2 regions of the Streptomyces sp. NBC_00554 genome follow, and region 1 is predicted to be linked to the other one. Evidence: predicted binding sites of a transcription regulator. Region 1 holds the regulator's gene; the other holds the start of a gene.

Region 1 (11,211 bases):
TCGCGGTGGAGCTGCGCCCACCCGGAGCCGACCATGTCGGGCACGTGCAGATAGCCGAGCCGTCCGCCGGACTGCTCGTGGACGTAGGCCCGCCGGTCGGCGACCCACGCGTGGTAGCGCAGCGGTTCCTCGTCCGCGAGGGGCACCACGACGGCGTGCCGCGGATCGCCGCCGCCGGACGGGGAGACGGTCAGCTCGACCGGCTTGCCCGCCGTGCCGACGAGCAGCGGTCCCGGCCCGGCCACCGGGTCCACCGGCCGCCCCGCGACCGCGACAATGGCGTCCCCGGCGCGCACGGCGACCCCGGGCGCGGCGAGCGGCGCGTGTGCGTCGGGGTCGGAGGTCTCCGAGGGGAGGATCCGGTCGATACGCCAACTGCCGTCGTCGTGACGGGAGATGTCGGCCCCGAGCAGCCCCTGCGCACGGTCACCGCCGCCCCATCCGCCGCCGCGCGGCATGACGTACGCGTGCGAGGTGCCGAGTTCGCCCTGCACCTCCCACAGGAGGTCCACGAGGTCGTCGTGGGTGGCGACCCGTTCAAGCACCGGCCGGTACCGCTGAAGGACCCCGTCCCAGTCGGTCCCTCCGAGATCGGGCCGCCAGAAGTTGTCCCGCATGAGGCGGCCGGTCTCGTCGTACATCTGCCGCCACTCGGCGGCCGGGTCGACGGTCTGTCGTACGCGCGACAGATCGACGGTGATGTTGGTGTCGCTCTCGTCGTCGTTCGAGGCGCGCCGGTCGCTCGGTACGACCTTGAGTTTGCCGTCGGTCCACAGCAGGACGCGCTTGCCGTCGCCGCTGACGGCGAAGTGGTCGGCGTCGGCGGCGAGATGCTCGATGCGCTGCTGGACGAGGTCGTACCGCTCCAGTTCGGTCTTCGGGTCCGGGTCGTCGGGGGTGGCGCGGGAGGAGCCGAGCACTCCGCGGACGGGATGCCGCAGCCACAGCAGTCCGTCCTTGGCGGCGCGAAGGCCGGAGTAGCGGGCGGCCTCGACGGGGAACGGCACGATCCGGTCGGCGAGTCCGTCGAGGTCGATCCGGGTCGCGGGGGCGCCCTCGCTGTCGGGCGTCTCGTCCTTGTCGGGCGCCTCGAAGGGGCGGCCGTGGCGCTGCGGTCCGAAGGGCGAGGGGGTGGTCGCGGCGAGCGTGATGAGGTGCGGTCGCGAGCCGCCCACGAACGCGAGGTCGAAGACGTGCTCGTCGTAGACCGGGTCGAAGGACCGGGCCGAGAGGAACCCGAGGTGCTTGCCGTCGAGGGTGAACGCGGGTGCGTAGTCCCGGAAGCGGAGCGGGGTCGCCTCGGTCACCGACAGGTCGGTGGTGTTGGCGAGCTTGAGCTGGCGCAGCGGGCGCGGGCCGGGGTGCGACCAGGCGAGCCAGGCGGAGTCGGGCGAGAAGGCGAGGCCGCTGACGTCGCCGTTCTCGCTGCGGTCGACCTCGCGGACCTCTCCCGTCTCGCGCTCGACGAGCAGGACGCGTCCGTCGTGCGAGGCGACGGCGGCGCGGCTGCCGTCGGGTGACATCGCGAGCCCAAGGACCCGCCCGAGCTGTCCGGCGGCGAGCCGCCGGGGTGTCGCGCCGGGCGCGACGCCGGTCGCGGGGGCGAACTCCAGGGCGTCGTCGCCCTCGGCGTCCGTCACCCACACCACGTGTTCCTCGCCCTCCGCCCGGAAGGTGCGGGGCAGCCGGGCGCGTACGCCGGGTTCGGCGGCGAGCGCGCGGGCCGGGCCCGAGCGGTGGGTGACCCAGTGGACGGAGCCGCGCACGGCGATCGCGCTGCCGCGTCCGGTGTGGTCGGGCGCGGCGGCCCCGAACCAGCGGGAGGCGCTCACGGGATGCGGCTGCAGGTCGACGCGCTGTCCGCCGAGCCTGAGGTCGAGCCGGCGCGGTTCGGCACCGTCCAGGTCGTCGAGGAGCCACAGTTCACCGGCGGACGCGTACACGACCCGGGTGCCGTCGGTCGCCGCGTGCCGCGCGTAAAAACCGTCGATCTCGGTGTGCCGCCGCAGGTCGGACCCGTCCGGGAGAGAGGAGTAGACGGCCCCGACGCCTTCGTGATCGGACAGGAAGGCGACCCGGTCCCCCACCCACAGGGGGTACTCCAGGTTCCCGTCCAGCCCTTCATGCAGCCGTACGAACTCCCCGTCGCCCTCCCGGTCGATCCACAGCTTGCCCGCCGTACCGCCCCGGTACCGCTTCCACCAGGCGGCCTCGCGCCCCATCGGAGCGGACAGCAGCAGCACGCCCCCGTCGCCGTGGGCGACGTCGCCGACGGGCCCGTACGGGAGAGTGGTGGCCGGACCGCCGTCGAGCGGGATCGCCCGCGCCCAGCTGCGGCGCAGGCTCGCCTGTCCCTGCGTACTGAGCGCGAGCACCTGCCCGTCGGGGGTCCAGCCGCGCACCTGGGTCTTCGAACTCCCCCAGTACGTCAGCCGTTTGGACGGTCCGCCGTCCAGCGAGGCGGCATGCACCTCGGGGGCGCCGTCACGGGTGGACGTCCAGGCGACGGTCGTACCGTCCGGGGAGATGCGCGGATGGTTCACCGGAACGTTGTCTGCGCTGACCCGCCAGGCGCGGCCCGCCCCGTCCAGCGGGGCGACCCAGACGTCGTCCTCGGCGGTGAAGGCGACCAGATCGCCGTGCAGATGCGGAAACCGGAGATACGCGGAGGGTGCGGACTCTGTCACCCGATCACCTTAGGCAGCGATCACGCCCCCGGACAGGGGTTTCGATCACTTACCTCCCCGCACGTCACTTGCCCTGGGGCCAGCACGTGGGGTTCCCCTGGCAGTAGATGGTCTTGGTGACGGTCACGGTCACAGTGGGGCCGGGCTGCTGTGGGTTGTTGACGGGCGGGGTGTATCCGGGCGTGCTGGGGGTGTCGCAGTTGCCGAGACCCTTCACGTGGAACCACTCCTTGCCGTCGATCCTGGCGGTCAGATCACCGCGTACGCACCGGCCGTCGACGGCCCGGGTGACCTTGCCCGTGACGGTGATGTCCTTCCCGTCCGAGGTCTCCCCCGTGCAGTCGACGTCCGCCACGGTGTTCTCGGTCGGCGAGGGCGTCTTCCCGGGCGTGTAGGCCTTGTTGCCGCCGCCGAACGACGCCGTGCAGGTGAGCCACCGCACATCCGCCTTCTGCCGCTCGAGTTCCTTCGTCACGGTCTGGTCGGTCGTGTACGCCACGGAGGCGGAGCTCAGCCCTGCGGGGTCGCACGCGACGACGCCGCCCACGGCGACCGCCACGAGACCGGCCGCCGCCATCGTCCGCCGCTGTCCGGCCCGTCTTCCTATCCGCCTCAAAGCCCCCATGACTGGCAGCGTGCCACCGTCCCGGGTGGCGCGGAAGACCGCATGCGGCCACTGCCGCATCCTCACGCGTCACACTCGAACACCTGGGCGCCGACCGGGGATTCAGGCGAGCAGCAGCTGCCACTCCTGCAGCTCCACCAGGTTCCCTTCCGGGTCCTTGAGGTGGGCGACGCGCATGCGGTCGGTCATGGGTGCGGGGCCGTGCAGGATGGTCGCGCCGCGGGCCGTGATCTGCTCGCAGTACGTGTCCAGGTCGTCCACGCGCAGCACCACCAGTGAGCGGTGTCCCGTCGCCATGTCGCCCAGTTCGCCGAGGACTTGGGCCATCATCGCGCGGTCCTGGAGGGCGATGCCCGCCGAGCCGGTGACCGGGCTGAACTTCTCGTACGGTCCCCCGGTCGCGCCCGACTGGGGCTTGAGGCCGAGGACTTCCGCGTAGAAGCGGTAGCAGGCCGGGAAGTCGGAGACGAGCAGACGTACTTGGGCGAGTTCCAAGGGGATCTCCATCGGTTCAGGACCAGCGACCGGTGCGGCCGAGCAGCAGCGCGGCCGCCGCGGTCCCGGCGGTCGAGGTGCGCAGCACGCTGCGCCCCAGGCGGTACGCCCGCGCGCCCGCCTCGGTGAAGAGCACCAACTCCTCCGGGGAGACGCCCCCTTCGGGGCCGATCACGAGCACGATCTCGCCCTGTTCCGGGAGTTCGGCCGTGGCGAGGGGTTCGTCGCCGCTCTCGTGCAGGACGGCCGCGAGGTCGGCTTTGGCGAGAAGTGCGGCAACCTGCTTGGTCGTCATCGCGTCCGCGACCTCGGGGAAGCGGACGCGGCGGGACTGCTTGCCGGCCTCCCGGGCCGTGGCCCGCCACTTGGCGAGCCCCTTCAGTCCCCGCTCGCCCTTCCACTGCGTGATGCAGCGGGAGGCCACCCAGGGGACGATCGCGTCGACGCCGGTCTCCGTCATGGTCTCGACGGCCAGCTCGCCGCGGTCGCCCTTGGGGAGGGCCTGGACGACGGTGATGCGGGGCGACTCCTCCGGCTCCTCGGCCACCGAGTCCATCTGGACGATGAGCCGGTCCTTGCCCTCGGTGTCGAGCACCACGCAGTCCGCCCACCGCCCGGCGCCGTCCGTGAGGATGACGTCCTCGCCGGCCCGCAACCGCTTCACGGAGACCGCGTGCCGCCCCTCGGCCCCGTCGAGGACGTAGCGTCCTCCGCCGCCCGCGTCGAAGTGCTCGACCACGAACACCGGCGCCGTCATCGGACCGCACCCCCCGCACCCGTCCCGGACTCCGGATCCGCCGACAACGCTGTCTTCGCAGCGGCGAGTTCGGCGCTCAGCACCTCCACCAGCTGCCCGGCCGGCAGTTCGCGTGCCATGCGGTGTCCCTGGCCCGCCCACAGCGCCATGCCCTGCGCGTCGCCCGCCTTGGCCGCCGCCTTGCGCAGCGGGGAGGTGAGGTGGTGGACCTGGGGGTACGCGGCGGGCGCGTACGGGCCGTGCTCGCGCAGGAAGCGGTTGACGAGTCCGCGTGCCGGGCGCCCGGAGAAGGCGCGTGTCAACTCCGTACGTACGAAAAGGGGGTTGGTCAGTGCCTGCTTGTGCACGGCGTGCGCGCCGGACTCGGGGGTGGCGAGGAACGCCGTGCCGAGCTGGGCCGCGTTCGCGCCGGCCGCGAGCACCGCGGCGATCTGGCTGCCCCGCATGATGCCGCCGGCCGCGACGATCGGGATCTGCACGGTCTCGCGGACCTGCGCGATCAGCGAGAGCAGTCCGATGCCGGTGCCGTCCGTCTCCGGGTTGTCGCGGTGGGTGCCCTGGTGGCCGCCCGCCTCGACGCCCTGCACGACGACTGCGGCGGCTCCGGCCCGCTGCACGGCGAGCGCTTCCTCGGCCGTGGTCGCGGTGACCAGGGTGAGGGTGCCGGCGCGGGCGAGGGAGTCCAGGACGTCGCGGGTGGGGATGCCGAAGTGGAAGGAGACCACCGGCACCGGGTTGTCGTGGAGGACCGCGAGTTTGGCGTCGTAGCCGTCGTCGCGGCCGCTGTCCGGGTCGCCGAGTTCGGTCTCGTACCAGGCGGCCTCACCCGCGAGCTGGTGGGCGTACACCTCGACGGCGGCCTTGTCCGCGTATTCGGGCTGCGGCATGAAGAGGTTCACGCCGAAGGGTCGTCCGGTAATCCCGCGCAGCTGCTTGATCTCCTGGTACATACCGTCGGCGGTCTTGTACCCGGCGGCAAGGAAGCCGAGCCCGCCGGCCTCGGACACGGCGGCCGCGAGATGCGGGACGGATACGCCGCCCGCCATGGGGGCCTGCACGATCGGGTGTGGGAAGAGATCGGTCAGTGCGGAGGACATGACGGCATGTTGTCACGTCCTCCGAACAAGTCCGAATCGAGCCTTCGCCCTGGCATAGGCCACCCGCACGTCCCGCCCCGGCCTGTGCGGCCCGGGGCGGAAAGGCCCACCTCAGCGAGTGCTGAAGGCGCTCTCAGCGACCGTTGAAGGCGTCCTTCAGGCGGGAGAACAGCCCCTGCTGCCCCGGCTGGAACTGCCCGATGGGCCGCTCCTCGCCGCGCAGCACGGCCAGCTCACGCAGCAGGCGCTCCTGCTCGGCGTCGAGCTTCGACGGCGTCATCACCTCGACGTGCACGACGAGGTCACCGCGCCCGCCGCCCCGCAGATGCGTGATACCGCGCCCGTGCAGCGGGACCGACTGCCCGGACTGCGTGCCCGGACGGATGTCGATCTCCTCCATGCCGTCGAGCGTCTCCAGCGGCACCTTGGTACCGAGGGCCGCCGCGGTCATCGGGATGGTGACCGTGCAGTGCAGGTCGTCACCGCGCCGCTGGAACACGGCGTGCGGCAGCTCGTGGATCTCGACGTACAGGTCGCCGGCGGGGCCGCCGCCGGGGCCGACCTCGCCCTCGCCCGCGAGCTGGATCCGGGTGCCGTTGTCGACACCGGCGGGGATCTTGACGGTCAGCGTCCTGCGCGACCGCACCCGGCCGTCGCCCGCGCACTCCGGGCACGGCGTCGGGACGACGGTCCCGAAGCCCTGGCACTGGGGGCAGGGCCGCGAGGTCATGACCTGGCCGAGGAAGGACCGCGTGACCTGCGACACCTCACCGCGACCGCGGCACATGTCACAGGTCTGCGCCGAGGTCCCCGGCGCCGCGCCCTCACCGCTGCAGGTGCCGCACACCACGGCCGTGTCGACCTGGATGTCCTTCGTGGTGCCGAAAGCCGCCTCGTCCAGCTCGATCTCGAGCCGGATCATGGCGTCCTGGCCACGGCGCGTACGCGACCGGGGGCCACGCTGCGACGCCGTGCCGAAGAAGGCGTCCATGATGTCCGAGAAGTTGCCGAAGCCACCGGCGCCGAAGCCACCGGGGCCGCCCGCGCCGCCCGACTGGGACAGCGGGTCGCCGCCGAGGTCGTAGACCTGCTTCTTCTGCGGGTCCGACAACACCTCGTACGCGGCGTTGATCTCCTTGAACCGCTCCTGCGTCTTCGGATCGGGATTGACGTCCGGGTGCAGCTCGCGCGCGAGCCTTCTGAACGCCTTCTTGATCTCGTCCTGGGACGCGTCGCGGCGCACGCCGAGTACGGCGTAGTAGTCCGTGGCCACTTAGGACTCCGCCAGGATCTGTCCGACGTACCGTGCCACCGCTCGTACCGCTCCCATCGTGCCGGGGTAATCCATGCGGGTCGGTCCGACCACGCCGAGTTTCGCTACTGCTTCGTCGCCCGAACCGTAGCCGACGGAGACGACGGACGTGGAGTTGAGTCCCTCATAGGCGTTCTCGTGACCGATCCGTACGGTCATGCCCGAATCCCCGGCCTCACCAAGCAACTTGAGGAGCACGACCTGCTCCTCCAGCGCTTCGAGGACGGGCCGGATGGTGAGAGGGAAGTCATGTCCGAAACGGGTGAGATTGGCGGTGCCGCCGATCATCAGCCGCTCCTCGGTCTGCTCGACGAGCGTCTCCAGCAGAGTGGAGAGCACCGTCGTGACCGTACCGCGGTCCTCCGCCTCGAAGGCGTCGGGCAGGTCCTGCACCAGTTGCGGAACGTCCGAGAACCGACGGCCCGCGACCCGGCTGTTGAGCCGCGCCCGCAGATCCGCCAGCGACGTCTCCCCGAACGGCACCGGGCAGTCGATCATGCGCTGCTCGACCCGGCCGGTGTCCGTGATCAGGACGAGCATGACGCGGGCCGGAGCCAGCGACAGCAGCTCGACGTGCCGCACGGTCGAACGCGTGAGGGACGGGTACTGCACGACCGCGACCTGCCGGGTGAGCTGCGCGAGCAGTCGTACGGTCCGCCCGACGACGTCGTCGAGATCGACCGCGCCGTCGAGGAAGTTCTGAATGGCCCGCCGCTCGGGGGCGGTCATCGGCTTGACGCCCGCGAGCTTGTCGACGAAGAGCCGGTAGCCCTTGTCGGTGGGGATGCGCCCGGCGCTGGTGTGCGGCTGGGCGATGTACCCCTCGTCCTCGAGGGCGGCCATGTCGTTGCGGACCGTCGCCGGAGAAACCCCGAGCCGGTGCCGCTCGGTGAGGGCCTTGGAACCGACCGGCTCCTCCGTCCCCACATAGTCCTGGACGATGGCGCGCAGCACTTCGAGCCTGCGTTCACTGAGCATCGCGCACACCTCCAGCTGTCGTCCCGTGGTCCTGGTGGGCCTTTCGCCCTGGCACTCAGCGCGTGCGAGTGCCAGCGTTCCCCGGCCCAGTGTACGGCGGGGAGGTACGCCCCCGGCAAGGGCGGCCCCCGCGCGGTCGTGCCGACGACGTCCTCGCCGTTAGCGTCTGCCCATGAGCGTGACTTGGGAAGAGGCAGGCTGGGAGAGGGTGACGCCACGGGTCGGGCGACGGCGTCTTCCGGACTGGGACTGCACGACCGGACTCGTGGTGGGCGACGGGGCGGCACTGGTGATCGACGCGGGGTCGAGCCTGCGGGAGGGCGCGCGGTTGCGTTCCGAGGCGCGAGGGCTGCTTGACGGCCGCCGGGTGACGCACCTCGCGCTCACCCACGCGCACTTCGACCATGTTTTCGGCGCGGCCGCCTTCTCGGGTGTGGAGGTGTTCGGGGCGGTGGGCCTGGACACGGTTCTCGCGCACGGCCGCGAGGGGCTGGGCGCGGACGCCGTACGCCACGGTCTCGACCCGCGGGAGGCGGACGAGGCCGCCGATCTGCTCGTCCGCCCCCGCCACCTCGTGTCCGGCGAGTGGACCCTGGACCTGGGCGGCGGCACGCAGGTCCTGCTCGCGAACGTGGGCCCCGGCCACACGGGCCACGACCTGGTGGTCCTGGTCCCCGGATCGACGTCATGGCCGGAGGTCGTCTTCTGCGGCGACCTGGTGGAGGAGTCGGGCGAGCCCCAGGCGGGCACAGACGCCGTCCCGTCCCACTGGCCGGCGGCCCTTGACCGGCTGCTCGACCTGGGCGGGGAGGACGCGTTGTACGTGCCCGGTCACGGGGCGGTGGTGAATGCGGGGTTTGTCCGGGCCCAACGGGACGCGCTGGCGGCCCGTTTCGGCGTGTCGTAGGAGGCCGTACGACACGGGGGCCCGGCTTCTCCTATCGTCATCCGAATGCGCCAGTACCAGCCGGACCTGACTCCGCCGTGGAAGAAGCCCAAGCCCGTACCCGAGGTCCCGGCGGACCCCGGTCTGGTGGTCGAGGAGCCCGGCACCGGTTTCTGCGGCGCGGTGATCCGTTGCGAGGCGGGCACGGTGACGCTTGAGGACCGCTTCGGCAAGCACCGGGTGTTCCCGCTGGAGCCGCGCGGCTTCCTCCTCGAGGGCAAGGTGGTGACCCTGGTCCGCCCCTCGGGCGCGGCTCCCGTACGTCCCGCCCGCACCGCCTCCGGGTCGGTCGCGGTGCCGGGTGCGCGGGCGCGGGTGGCACGGGCCGGGCGGATCTACGTGGAGGGGCGGCACGACGCCGAGCTCGTCGAACGCGTCTGGGGCGACGACCTGCGCATCGAGGGCGTCGTCGTCGAGTACCTGGAGGGCATCGACGACCTGCCCGCGATCGTCGCGGACTTCGCCCCGGGGCCGGACGCCCGCCTCGGCGTCCTCGTCGACCACCTGGTCCCCGGCACGAAGGAGTCCCGCATCGCGGACGCGGTCACCAGCGACCACGCCCTGGTGGTCGGCCACCCGTACATCGACATCTGGGAGGCCGTGAAACCGTCCTCCGTCGGCATCGCCGCCTGGCCCCGGGTCCCCCACGGCCAGGACTGGAAAACAGGCGTCTGCCGCGCCCTGGGCTGGCCCGAAAACACCGGCGCGGCCTGGCAGCACATCCTGTCCCGCGTCCACTCCTACAAGGACCTGGAGCCAGAACTCCTGGGCAGGGTGGAGGAACTGATCGACTTCGTGACGGCACCGGAGTGAGCGACAGGGGTGTTTTCTCGCCCCCTCCGCCCCTTCCCGTCCCGTTCCTGGGGGCTGCCGCCCCCAGACCCCCGCATCGCGCTGACGCGCTCGTCCTCAAACGCCGGACGGGCTGAAAGATCTCCCCCGGCCGGGACTGAAAGATCTGCCGCGGGGGCGAAAGATCTGCCGGTCGGGGTTGAAAGGTTCTCTGGCCGGAACTGAAAGATTTCAGCTCCGGCCGGGGAAAGATTCAGCCCCTCCGGCGTTTGAGGAGCGGGGTCTGGGGCGGAGCCCCAGGAACAAGGGACAGGTAGGGGCGGAGGGGGCGAAAAAAGCCCCTCAGTCCACCAGGTCCCGCACCACCGCATCCGCCAGCAACCGCCCCCGCAACGTGAGAACGGCACGACCGTCGTCGTACGGCCCGATCTCCAGAAGCCCCTCGGACAGCGCCCGCCGCGAGGCGGAGAGCCCATCAGGGCGGAGCAGCGACAACGGACACCCCTCCCGCAACCGCAGCTCAAGCAGAATCCGCTCCACCCGCCGATCCTCCCCGGAGAGCAGCTCACGCCCCGCCCCGGGCGACTTCCCCGCCGCCAGCGCCCCGGCATACGCCCCCGGATGCTTCACGTTCCACCAGCGCACCCCGCCCACATGACTGTGGGCCCCGGGCCCGGCACCCCACCAGTCGGCACCACGCCAGTACAGCTCGTTGTGGAGGCACCGCCCGGCATCGGAGGTGGCCCAGTTGGACACCTCGTACCAGTCGAAGCCCGCCCCGGAGAGCACCTCGTCGGCGATGAGATACCGGTCCGCGTGGACGTCGTCGTCCGTCATCGGCACCTCCCCACGCCGGATCCGCCGCGCGAGCTGAGTGCCCTCCTCGACGATGAGCGCGTACGCGGAGATGTGATCGGGCCCGGCCCCGAGCGCCGCGTCCAGCGAGGCCCGCCAGTCGTGGTCGGACTCCCCAGGCGTGCCGTAGATGAGGTCGAGGTTCACATGCTCGAAGCCCGCCGCGCGGGCCTCGGCGACACAGGCCTCGGGCCGCCCGGGCGTGTGCGTGCGGTCGAGCACCTTCAGCACGTGCTGCCGGGCGCTCTGCATGCCGAAGGAGATCCGGTTGAAGCCCCCGGCCCGCAGGGTCGCGAGGTACCCGGGGTCCACGGACTCCGGGTTCGCCTCGGTGGTGATCTCCGCGTCGTCGGCGAGCCCGAACTCGTCACGGATCGAGGCGAGCATCCGTACGAGATCGGCGGCGGGCAGGAGCGTGGGCGTACCGCCGCCGACGAACACCGTACGGACGGGACGCGGGTCGTCGCCGAGCACCTTGCGGGCGAGGCGGACCTCGTCGATCAGTGTCTCCGCGTAGTTGTCGCGGGAGGCGAGCACGCCTCCGGTGCCCCGCAGCTCGGTCGCCGTGTAGGTATTGAAGTCGCAGTAGCCGCAGCGGGTCGCGCAGTACGGCACATGGAGATAGAACCCGAGGGGGCGGTCGGCGGCCCCGGCCAGGGCGTGCGCG
Region 2 (11,211 bases), 1.2 Mb from region 1:
CCGCCCTCGGAGGCTGCGGAAACTCCGGCGAATCCGGAGACGTGACCCTCAGACTGGTGGCCGCCGACTACGGCGACTCCGACGCCAACAGCTCCCAGAAGTACTGGGACGCGCTGGTCAAGGAGTACGAGGCCGATCACCCGGGGATCAAGGTCGAGGTCAGCGTCTACTCCTGGACCGACGTCGACCGCAAGGTCAAGGAGATGGTCGCGGCCGGGAAGGCGCCCGACATGGCGCAGATCGGCGCGTACGCCGACTACGCCGCGAAGGGCCAGCTCTACACCGCCGACGAACTGCTCTCCATACCCGTACAGGCCAACTTCGCGCTCCAGCTCACCGACGCGGGGGAGCGGCAGCGGGTGCAGTACGGCCTGCCGTTCGCCTCCTCCACCCGGCTGCTCTTCTACAACAAGACCCTCTTCACCCAGGCCGGTCTCACCCCGCCGAAGACCTGGAACCAGCTGGCGGCCGACGCCGAGGTGCTCAAGGCCGACGGCGTGAAGTTCCCGTACGCGCTGCCGCTGGGGCCCGAGGAAGCGCAGGCCGAGACGATGCAGTGGATGCTGAGCGGCGGCGGTGGCTACACCGACGACGTCGGCACGTACGCCATCGACTCCGACGAGAACGTCAAGACGTTCACCTGGCTCAAGGACGAACTCGTCGGCAAGGGGCTCACCGGGCCGACCGCGCCCGCCAAGCTCAACCGGGCGGACGCGTTCGCCGCGTTCACTCGCGGTGAGGTCGGGATGCTCAGCGGGCATCCCACGCTGATGAAGATGGCCGCCGCCAAGGGCGTGAAGTACGGCATGGTGCCGATGCCCGGGGCCGACGGCCAGAGCAAGTCCACGCTGGGCGTCGCCGACTGGATGATGGCCTTCAAGCAGAACGGCCACGCCGAGCAGGTCGGCGACTTCCTCGACTTCGTCTACAGCGACAAGAACGTCCTCGCCTTCTCCCGCGAGTACGACCTCCTGCCGGTCACGACCTCCGCCTCCGAGGCCATGACCGCCGACACCGACGACCAGGATCTCGCCCCGTTCCTCGAGGAACTCCCCACCGCCGAGCTGTACCCCGTCGACAAGACCTCCTGGGCCGGTGTCAGCGCCGACGTCAAGGAGCGGATGGGTAAGGCCGTGGGGGCGGACGGGAGTCCTGCCGGGGTGCTGGGGGCGCTGCAGGCGGAGGCGAGTGCGGCGGACAACGCGACGTAGTGGTGTCAGTGGCTGGGGCTACGGTGCTGTCCATGGAACCTGTCGAGTCGCTCGGTCCGCGGGAGCGGGGGATTCTCGCGCTTGAGCGCCGGGGGTTCGGGGGGCCCGGGGCGAAGGAGCGGGCGATACGGGAGCGGCTGGGGTTGGCGCCGGTGCGTTATTACCAGCTGCTCAACGCGCTGCTTGATGATCCGCGGGCGCTTGCTCATGATCCGGTTACGGTGAATCGGCTGCGGAGGGTGCGGGAGGCCCGCCGGGGGGAGCGGTGAGGGGGTTGCTGTAGGGGTTTTTCGCCCCCTCCGCCCCTACCCGTCCCTTGCTCCTGGGGGCTGCCGCCCCCAGACCCCCGCATCGCGCTGACGCGCTCGTCCTCAAACGCCGGACGGGCTGAAAGATCTCTCCCCGGCCGGGACTGAAAGATCTGCCGCGGGGGCGAAAGATTTCAGCTCCGGCCGGGGAATCTTCAGCCCCTCCGGCGTTTGAGGAGCGGGGTCTGGGGCGGAGCCCCAGGAACAAGGGACGGGCAGGGGCGGAGGGGGCGAAAAAACTCGCCCCCAGCCCCCGCGCGGATAGGGTCGCCGTATGGCCAGCCATGCGGACTCCCTGCCGACCCCCACCACCCCCGCCGGCCGCGACGGTCTCGACGCCATCCTCGCCCGGCCGGGCCACGCAGTGATCGGCCTCGACTTCGACGGCACCCTCGCCCCGATCGTCCCCGACCCCGAGCAGGCCAGGGCCCACCCCGACGCGGTCCCGGCACTCGCGGCCCTCGCCCCGAGGGTCGCCTCCGTGGCGGTGGTCACCGGCCGCCCGGCCGCCGTCGCGGTCGAGCACGGCGGCTTCGCGGGCGTGCCGGGACTGGAGCACCTGGTCGTTCTCGGGCACTACGGCGCCGAACGCTGGGACGCCAGGAGCGGCGAGGTCAGTGCCCCCGCCCCGCACCCCGGAGTCGCCGCCGTCCGGGCCGAGCTGCCCGGGTTCCTCGAGACGTTCGGCGCCGGGCAGGGCACCTGGATCGAGGAGAAGGGGCGGGCCGTCGCCGTGCACACCCGCCGCGCGGCGGACCCGCAGGCCGCGTTCGAGGCGCTGCGCGAGCCCCTCACCGGCCTGGCCGCCCGGCACGGCCTGATCGTCGAGCCGGGCCGCATGGTCCTGGAACTCCGCCCACCGGGGATGGACAAAGGCGTGGCCCTCCTGGAGTACGTCCGCGAGACCGGAGCAGAGTCGGTCCTCTACGCCGGCGACGACCTCGGCGACCTCCCGGCCTTCGCCGCCGTCGACAAACTCCGCTCCGAAGGCATCCCGGGCCTCCTGGTCTGCAGCGGCAGCTCAGAGGTCGCCGAACTGGCGGACAGGGCAGACCTGGTGGTCGACGGCCCAGCAGGAGTCGTACACCTACTGAGGTCACTGGCAAAGAGGATCACTGAGTAACTCCGGCCGGCAACAGCGCCCCTTTCAGGGGCGCGGGGAACTGCGCGACCAGCCACAACGCACCCGCAGCGGAAGAGCAACCCCTCACCCCTCCAACTCCCGCAACTGCTCAAGAAACCACTGCGCCGGAGGCAGAGCGGTAGCCGCGGCCGCGAGCCGTTTGGTTCGCTCAGCGCGCTCCCCCGCTCCCATCACCAACGCCTCGTGCAACGCCCCCGCCGTACCCACCACGTCATACGGGTTCACCACGATCGCGTCCTCGCCCAGCTCCTCGTACGCCCCCGCCTCCCGGGACAGAACCAGCGCGCACCCCTCGTCGGAGACGACCGGCACCTCCTTGGCGACAAGGTTCATGCCGTCCCGGATGGGGTTCACCAGCGCCACGTCGGCGAGACGATAGGCGGCGAGGGAGCGGGCGAAGTCGTCGTCGACGTGGAGGAGGACCGGGGTCCAACCGGGCGTGCCGTAGGCGGAGTTGATCTCGTCGGCGACCCGCTGCACCTCGGCCGTGTAGTCGCGGTAGACGGCGAGGTCCTGCCGGGAGGGGTAGGCGAACGCGACGTGCACGACCCGCTCGCGCCAGGACGGCTGGTCCTCCAGGAGCTGCCGGTACGCCAGCATGCCGCGCACGATGTTCTTCGACAGCTCGGTCCGATCGACCCGCACGATCGCCTTCCGGCCCTCGCCGATCTGCTCACGCAGTGTGGCCATGCGCTCGGCGACATCCGGCTCGTGCGAGCGCCTCCGCAGGAAGTCCGCGTCCGCCCCGAGGCCGTGCACCCCGACCCGGGTGTCACCGAGACCGCCGACCAGCTCCTGCGCACACGCGGTGAACGCGGACGCCCAGCGGTGGGTGAGGAAGCCCAGCCGGTCCGCGCCGAGCATGCCGCGCAGCACCTGTTCGGCGATGTCGTCGGGGAGCAGGCGGAAGTAGTCGACCGGCGCCCACGGGGTGTGCGAGAAGTGGCCGATGCGGAGATCCGGGCGCAGCTCCCGCAGCATGCCGGGGACCAGGGTCAGGTGGTAGTCCTGTACGACCACCACGGCGCCCTCGGCCGCCTCGTCGGCCAGCGCCCGCGCAAAGGACCGGTTGTACGCCTCGTACGACGCCCACTGGCGCCGGAACTCCTTGTCGAAGACCGGCTCCAGCGGCGTCTGGTACAGCATGTGGTGGACGAACCACAGCACGGAGTTCGCGATGCCGTTGTAGGCGTCCGCGTGCACCTCGGCGTCGATGTCCAGCATCCGCACGCCGTCCTCGCCGACCCCGCGCCGTACCGCTTCGCGGTCACCGTCGCCGAGCGCGGAGCACACCCACAGGGCGCCCCTGTCCGGGCCGATCGCCGACAGGCCCGAGACGAGGCCGCCGCCGCCGCGCTTGGGGTGCAGCGAGTTGTCCTCGCGCAGCTCGTAGGAGATCGGGCCGCGGTTGGACGCGACGAGGATCCGATGATTGCCGTACGGAGAAGCCATACGCCTCAACCTAGCCCGGCCCGGAAACGCTCAAACGTACGGACGGGGTGCGGCGGAGGCGTATACAGCCGTCCGATTACGCCGCTTTGCGTGATTGGTACTCCGAGATTTCCGCCATCGGAGGCCGTTCCTCCGTGTCCACGGAGTACGTCCGCGGCTCGAAGCCGTCCTCGCCCCGTTCGAACTGGGTGATGGCCGGACGGATGAGGTGCCCGCGGGCCAGCCTCAGCTGGGCCGTGCGGTAGATCGCCGCGGACATCCGGCCCAGCGCCTGACCGTCCTGGTGCCGGTGCTTGCGGACGCCGACGTCGACCTGGGCGAGTGCGTCCAGGCCCACGAGGTGCAGGGCGTCGACGAGCATGCCGAGCTCCACGCCGTATCCGACCGGGAACGGGAGCTGTTCGAGGAGGGAGCGGCGGGCCGCGTATTCGCCGCCGAGCGGCTGGACGAATCCGGCCAGCTGCGGCCAGTGCATGTTCAGCAGCGGGCGGGCCATCAGCTCGGTCACACGGCCGCCCTGGCCGGCCGCGGTTCTGCCGGAGGTGGGCTCGCCCGGCAGGTTCAGCGGGCGGTCGTACATCGCCTTGACGAGGTCCACGCCGGGCTCGGTGAGCAGCGGCCCCACGATCCCGGAGACGAAGTCCGAGGAGAACTCCTTGAGGTCCGCGTCGATGAAGCAGACGATGTCACCGCTCGTCACGAGGAGTGACCGCCACAGGACCTCGCCCTTGCCGGGCACGGCCGGGATGCGGGGGAGTATTTCGTCCCGGTGAACAACCCGGGCGCCCGCGGCGGTGGCGACCTCGGAGGTGCGGTCCGTCGAACCCGAGTCGATGACGACGATCTCGTCGACAAGGGGGACTTTCGCCGTCATCAGGTCGCGGCGGATGATGGAGACGATCTCACCGACCGTCGCCTCCTCGTTGAGCGCGGGCAGGACCACGCTCACCGTGGAGTTGGTGGATCGCTTCGCGGCTATCAGCTTCTTGAGCGGGCGGTCACTCACGGACCAGGAGCGCGTGCTCAGCCAGCGCTCGACGTCTTCCAGCACGTGCGGCTCTCCCTTGCGTTCATTGGGATGCGTGTGCCCGTCGCCGCGCCAGCGGTTGGTGTGTCGCTGTCATCTCGCGGTTCGGACGGCTCTCTCCACCATCCAGGCCTTCGGTTACAGTCTTGAACAACGCTGATGACCATCGCATGTCGGGGGTCGTTGCGCGTACAACTGAATACCGCTCATCCAGAGGGGCAGAGGGATACGGCCCGTTGAAGCCCCGGCAACCCTCCAGCTGGTTCTTGTCACGTCGACGTGGTGAGGCTCCCGGCTCGGGAAGGTGCCAAATCCGTCTCACGGCGAAGTGCGTCGTGAGGAAGATGAGGAGAAAGGGCCTCCCCTCCATGGCTGCGCAGACAGTTGCAAGCACCACGAACACCGTGACCTCCCCGGATTCCGCGAACTCCGTCGATCTGGGCCCCGCCGCCGCGCTTTCCTGCCGCGAGTGCGGACACCGTGTGCCGCTCGGCCCGGTCTTCGCCTGCGAGGAGTGTTTCGGCCCGCTGGAGATCGCGTACGACTTCTCGGCCTACGAGACCGAGGACCTCCGCAAGCGCATCGAAGCGGGCCCCGCGAACATCTGGCGCTACGCGCCGCTCCTGCCGGTCCCGGCGGACGTCGCCGAGAAGCCGAACATCAACCCCGGCTGGACCAAGCTCGTCCAGGCCGACAACCTCGCCCGCGAACTGGGCGTCACCCCCGGCAAGCTCTTCGTCAAGGACGACTCGGGCAACCCGACGCACTCCTTCAAGGACCGCGTCGTCGCCCAGGCCATCGAGGCCGCGCGCGCGTTCAACTTCACCACCCTCTCCTGCTCCTCCACCGGCAACCTCGCCGGCGCCGTCGGCGCCGCCGCGGCCCGGGCCGGCTTCCGCTCCTGCGTGTTCATCCCGCACGACCTGGAGCAGGGCAAGATCGTCATGGCCGCGGTGTACGGCGGCGAGCTCGTCGGCATCGAGGGCAACTACGACGACGTGAACCGTTTCTGCTCCGAGCTGATCGGCGACCCGGCCGGCGAGGGCTGGGGCTTCGTCAACGTCAACCTGCGGCCGTACTACGCGGAGGGCTCCAAGACCCTCGCGTACGAGATCTGCGAGCAGCTCGGCTGGCAGCTCCCCGACCAGCTGGTGATCCCGATCGCCTCCGGCTCCCAGCTCACGAAGATCGACAAGGGCCTGCAGGAGCTGATCAAGCTCGGGCTCGTCGAGGACAAGCCGTACAAGATCTTCGGCGCCCAGGCCGAGGGCTGCTCGCCGGTGTCCGTGGCCTACAAGGCCGGGCACGACGTCGTACGGCCCCAGAAGCCGAACACCATCGCCAAGTCGCTCGCCATCGGCAACCCGGCGGACGGGCCGTACGTGCTCGACATCGCGCGGCGCACCGGCGGCGCCGTGGAGGACGTCAACGACGAGCAGGTCGTCGAGGCGATCAAGCTCCTCGCTCAGACGGAGGGCATCTTCGCCGAGACGGCGGGTGGCGTGACGGTGGGTGTGGCGAAGAAGCTGATCGAGAACGGTCTGCTCGACCCGACCCTCACCACGGTCGTCCTCAACACCGGCGACGGCCTCAAGACCCTGGACGCGGTGGCCTCGGACACCGGGCTCACCGCTACCATCCGCCCGAACCTGGACTCCTTCCGAGAGGCTGGCCTCGCGTCATGAGCGTCAATGTCCGCATCCCCACCATCCTGCGCACCTACACCGGCGGCAAGGCCGAGGTGACGGCCGAGGGTGGCACCCTCGGCGAGGTCATCTCCGACCTTGAGAAGAACCACACCGGTATCGCCGCCCGCGTCCTGGACGACCAGGGCAAGCTGCGCCGCTTCGTCAACGTGTACGTGAACGACGACGACGTCCGCTTCGAGCAGGGCCTGGAGACGGCGACGCCGGACGGCGCCGGCGTCTCGATCATTCCGGCCGTCGCCGGAGGCTGACCATTACGCACAGCGATTGCAGTTACCTTGGGTAATCGCAATCACCGAGAGTTCACCTGATTGCCCCCTCCGTGAGAGAAGCGGAGGGGGCAATTCTGTATGGTTGAGCGCGGTACAGTTGGGGAACGTGCTTCGCTTTCCATGTTGGTTTCATGCCGGGCGCATATGAGTTCTTGCCCGAAGTCCGACAAGAAGTAGCCAAAGTGCCCTGCACTTTTGAGCCGTTTATGGCATTTATGGGGCCCGACTTGCCCTGAATCTTTGCGAATTCTCCGCATATTCCCGATCGGTCACGCCCAGAATTCTCGTCCGATTGACCTGTTGCAGAGGGCAGTTGGACAGATACATTCAGCCGCGGTCGACGCGTTCCGGCGCACACCCCCAATCGTTGGGGGGTGAGGTCTGACCCGGGCCCGCGAAGTGCGGTCCTGTGCAAGGGCCAGTAATAGGGGAGTTAGGCATGGCTCAGGGCACCGTCAAGTGGTTCAACGCGGAGAAGGGGTACGGCTTCATCGCGGTCGACGGTGGTGCGGATGTATTCGTCCACTACAGCGCGATTCAGATGGACGGCTACCGCACCCTTGAAGAGGGCCAGCGGGTCGAGTTCGAGATCTCGCAGGGCCAGAAGGGGCCGCAGGCGGACATGGTCCGGCTGGCGACCAGCTGAAGCACGCGCCGACTGACTGTTCTGTTCGACGTGACGAAGGGCTCGTATCCCCGGCAGGGGGTGCGAGCCCTTCGGTCTGTCCGGCGGTCTGTCCCCTCTTCACGTGTACGTGCGTACGGGACCCCGTGTCTTCCCGTGTACGTGCTTACGGGCCCGCGCGCCTGTGCACGCCCCCCGTTTCACCTGGGGATCTTCCGGAGCCGCTTGCACTCGGTAGGGGCGAGTGCTAATCATTGGCGTTAGCACTCTGCAGGTGAGAGTGACAACGAGGACCGGGTCAGTGAGGCCCGCAGGCCAAGTGGGGCAAGGAACCACGAGGCAGGCAGGCCGTCCGTCGCGGGCGCGGGCGCGGTCCGGAGCAATCCACCCCAGTCCGGGAGGACCACTTCACATGGCCAAGATCATCGCGTTCGACGAGGAGGCACGGCGCGGTCTCGAGCGCGGGATGAACCAGCTCGCCGACGCCGTCAAGGTCACCCTTGGCCCCAAGGGCCGCAACGTCGTCCTCGAGAAGAAGTGGGGCGCCCCCACGATCACCAACGATGGTGTTTCCATCGCCAAGGAGATCGAGCTCGAGGACCCTTACGAGAAGATCGGCGCTGAGCTGGTCAAGGAAGTCGCCAAGAAGACGGACGACGTCGCCGGTGACGGTACGACCACCGCGACCGTTCTGGCGCAGGCGCTGGTCCGCGAGGGCCTTCGCAACGTAGCCGCGGGTGCCAACCCGATGGCCCTCAAGCGTGGTATCGAGAAGGCCGTCGAGGCCGTCTCCGGTGCCCTGCTCGAGCAGGCCAAGGATGTCGAGACCAAGGAGCAGATCGCTTCCACGGCCTCCATCTCCGCCGCCGACACCCAGATCGGCGAGCTCATCGCCGAGGCGATGGACAAGGTCGGCAAGGAAGGCGTCATCACCGTCGAGGAGTCCCAGACCTTCGGTCTGGAGCTCGAGCTCACCGAGGGTATGCGCTTCGACAAGGGCTACATCTCGGCGTACTTCGCCACCGACATGGAGCGTATGGAGGCCGTCCTCGACGACCCCTACATCCTGATCGCCAACTCGAAGATCGCCAACGTCAAGGACCTGCTCCCGCTCCTGGAGAAGGTCATGCAGTCGGGCAAGCCGCTGCTGATCATCGCCGAGGACGTCGAGGGCGAGGCTCTGTCGACGCTGGTCGTCAACAAGATCCGTGGCACCTTCAAGTCCGTCGCCGTCAAGGCTCCGGGCTTCGGTGACCGCCGCAAGGCCATGCTCGGCGACATCGCCATCCTCACGGGCGGCGAGGTCATCTCCGAGGAGGTCGGCCTCAAGCTGGAGAACGCGGGTGTCGACCTGCTGGGCCGTGCCCGCAAGGTCGTCATCACCAAGGACGAGACCACGATCGTCGACGGCTCCGGCTCTGCCGACCAGGTCGCCGGCCGGGTCAACCAGATCCGCGCCGAGATCGAGAACTCGGACTCGGACTACGACCGCGAGAAGCTCCAGGAGCGCCTGGCGAAGCTCGCGGGCGGCGTGGCCGTCATCAAGGCCGGTGCCGCCACCGAGGTCGAGCTCAAGGAGCGCAAGCACCGCATCGAGGACGCCGTTCGCAACGCGAAGGCGGCCGTCGAGGAGGGCATCGTCGCCGGTGGTGGCGTGGCTCTCATCCAGGCTTCCTCGGTCTTCGAGAAGCTGGAGCTCACGGGTGACGAGGCGACCGGCGCCAACGCCGTGCGGCTCGCCCTGGAGGCCCCGCTCAAGCAGATCGCCGTCAACGGTGGTCTCGAGGGTGGCGTCATCGTCGAGAAGGTGCGCAACCTGCCCGTCGGTCACGGCCTGAACGCCGCGACCGGTGAGTACGTCGACATGATCGCCGAAGGCATCATCGACCCGGCGAAGGTCACGCGCTCTGCCCTGCAGAACGCCGCGTCCATCGCCGCGCTGTTCCTTACCACCGAGGCCGTCATCGCGGACAAGCCGGAGAAGGCCGGTGCCGGCGCGGGCGCCGGTGGCGGCATGCCGGGCGGTGACATGGACTTCTGATCGACCCCGGCTCCGGCCACGGTTGATCACCGTCCTTCGTACCGAGGGCGGCACCCCTTCTCCCAGGGGGTGCCGCCCTCGGGCGTTTTCGTACGCCTTCCTGGTGCCCGAGTGTCCTGGATCACCGGGGCAGTGTGCCGGGGGCCGGAATGCGGTGATGGGTGAGGCGGTTGACGTTGACGCGGAATCGATGCGCATGCACATATTCATCATCTGCAGTATTAATCACCTGCACATATGCATGAGCATCACTCCGCCGGATCGACCGATGTCCGATCGACCGATGCCCGACCGACCCCTCCGAGGAGCCCCCACGTGACACTCGCCCCCTCCCGCGCGGCCCAGATCCTGTCCCGCCCCCTGTCCCTCAACGGCCTGACCGTCCCGAACCGGATCGTCATGGCGCCGATGACCCGCCAGTTCTCCCCGGGCGGTATCCCCGGTGAGAACGTCGCGTCGTACTACGCCCGCCGCGCCGCCGCGGGCGTGGGCCTCATCGTCACCGAGGGCACGTACATCGGTCATGAGTCGGCCGGGCAGAGCGACAGCATCCCCCGCTTCCACGGCGAGGAGCAGCTGGCGGGCTGGGCGAAGGTCGCCGAGGCCGTGCACGCGGCGGGCGGGAAGATCGTGCCGCAGCTGTGGCACATCGGCATGGTGCGCAGCGCGGGTGAGCCGCCGTTCGCGGAGGCCCCCGCGGTCGGCCCGTCCGGCCTGCGCATCAACGGCACGGCCGGCGAGGGCAAGGAGATGACCCAGGCCGACCTGGACGACGTCATCGCGGCGTTCGCCGAGGCCGCGGCCGCCGCCGAGCGCATCGGCTTCGACGGGGTCGAACTGCACGGCGCACACGGCTACCTGATCGACCAGTTCTTCTGGGAGGGCACCAACCGCCGCACGGACGCGTACGGGGGTGACCTGGTCGCCCGTACCAAGTTCGCGACCGAGATCGTCGCCGCCGTCCGCGCCGCGGTCTCGCCCGACTTCCCGATCCTCTTCCGCTACTCGCAGTGGAAGCAGGAGGCGTACGACGCCCGCCTCGCGGAGACGCCCGAGGAGCTCGGCGCCCTCCTGACCCCGCTCGCCGAGGCCGGAGTGGACGCCTTCCACGCCTCCACGCGCCGCTACTGGCTCCCGGAGTTCGAAGGCTCCGACCTCAACCTCGCGGGCTGGACGAAGAAGCTCACGGGCAAGCCCACCATCACCGTCGGCTCGGTCGGCCTCGACGGCGGCGACTTCCTCCGCTCCTTCGCCGGCGAGGGCGCCCAGGCGGCGAGCCTCGACAACCTCCTCGACCGCCTGGAGCGCGACGAGTTCGACCTGGTCGCGGTGGGCCGCGCCCTGCTCCAGGACCCGGAGTGGGCCGCGAAGGTCCTCGACGGACGGCTCGGAGAGCTGGGGGCGTACGAGGCGGCGTCGCTGCGG

Evidence for each region. The regulator HrcA, encoded in region 1, represses chaperone genes, less so after heat shock. The targets are predictions, from matches to a motif close to TTNGCACTCNGNNNNNCNGAGTGCNAA.
Region 2: the regulator HrcA is predicted to act here: its motif matches at 8,006-8,032, upstream of groL (chaperonin GroEL).

What each region holds. Positions count from the first base shown of each region.
Region 1 is NZ_CP107799.1:6,729,155-6,740,365, reverse strand. It holds gene OG266_RS29710 (S41 family peptidase) at 1-2,687, opposite strand, end outside; gene OG266_RS29705 (hypothetical protein) at 2,752-3,312, opposite strand; gene OG266_RS29700 (VOC family protein) at 3,415-3,807, opposite strand; gene OG266_RS29695 (16S rRNA (uracil(1498)-N(3))-methyltransferase) at 3,824-4,564, opposite strand; gene OG266_RS29690 (nitronate monooxygenase) at 4,561-5,661, opposite strand; gene dnaJ (molecular chaperone DnaJ) at 5,795-6,934, opposite strand; gene hrcA (heat-inducible transcriptional repressor HrcA) at 6,935-7,951, opposite strand; gene OG266_RS29675 (MBL fold metallo-hydrolase) at 8,124-8,858, shown strand; gene OG266_RS29670 (DUF3097 domain-containing protein) at 8,904-9,710, shown strand; gene hemW (radical SAM family heme chaperone HemW) at 10,032-11,211, opposite strand, start outside.
Region 2 is NZ_CP107799.1:5,513,784-5,524,994, forward strand. It holds gene OG266_RS24290 (extracellular solute-binding protein) at 1-1,211, shown strand, start outside; gene OG266_RS24295 (DUF3263 domain-containing protein) at 1,244-1,480, shown strand; gene otsB (trehalose-phosphatase) at 1,794-2,642, shown strand; gene OG266_RS24305 (trehalose-6-phosphate synthase) at 2,727-4,115, opposite strand; gene OG266_RS24310 (glucosyl-3-phosphoglycerate synthase) at 4,192-5,166, opposite strand; SAM riboswitch class I at 5,346-5,493, shown strand; gene thrC (threonine synthase) at 5,511-6,827, shown strand; gene OG266_RS24320 (MoaD/ThiS family protein) at 6,824-7,099, shown strand; gene OG266_RS24325 (cold-shock protein) at 7,560-7,766, shown strand; gene groL (chaperonin GroEL) at 8,158-9,786, shown strand; gene OG266_RS24335 (NADH:flavin oxidoreductase) at 10,024-11,211, shown strand, end outside.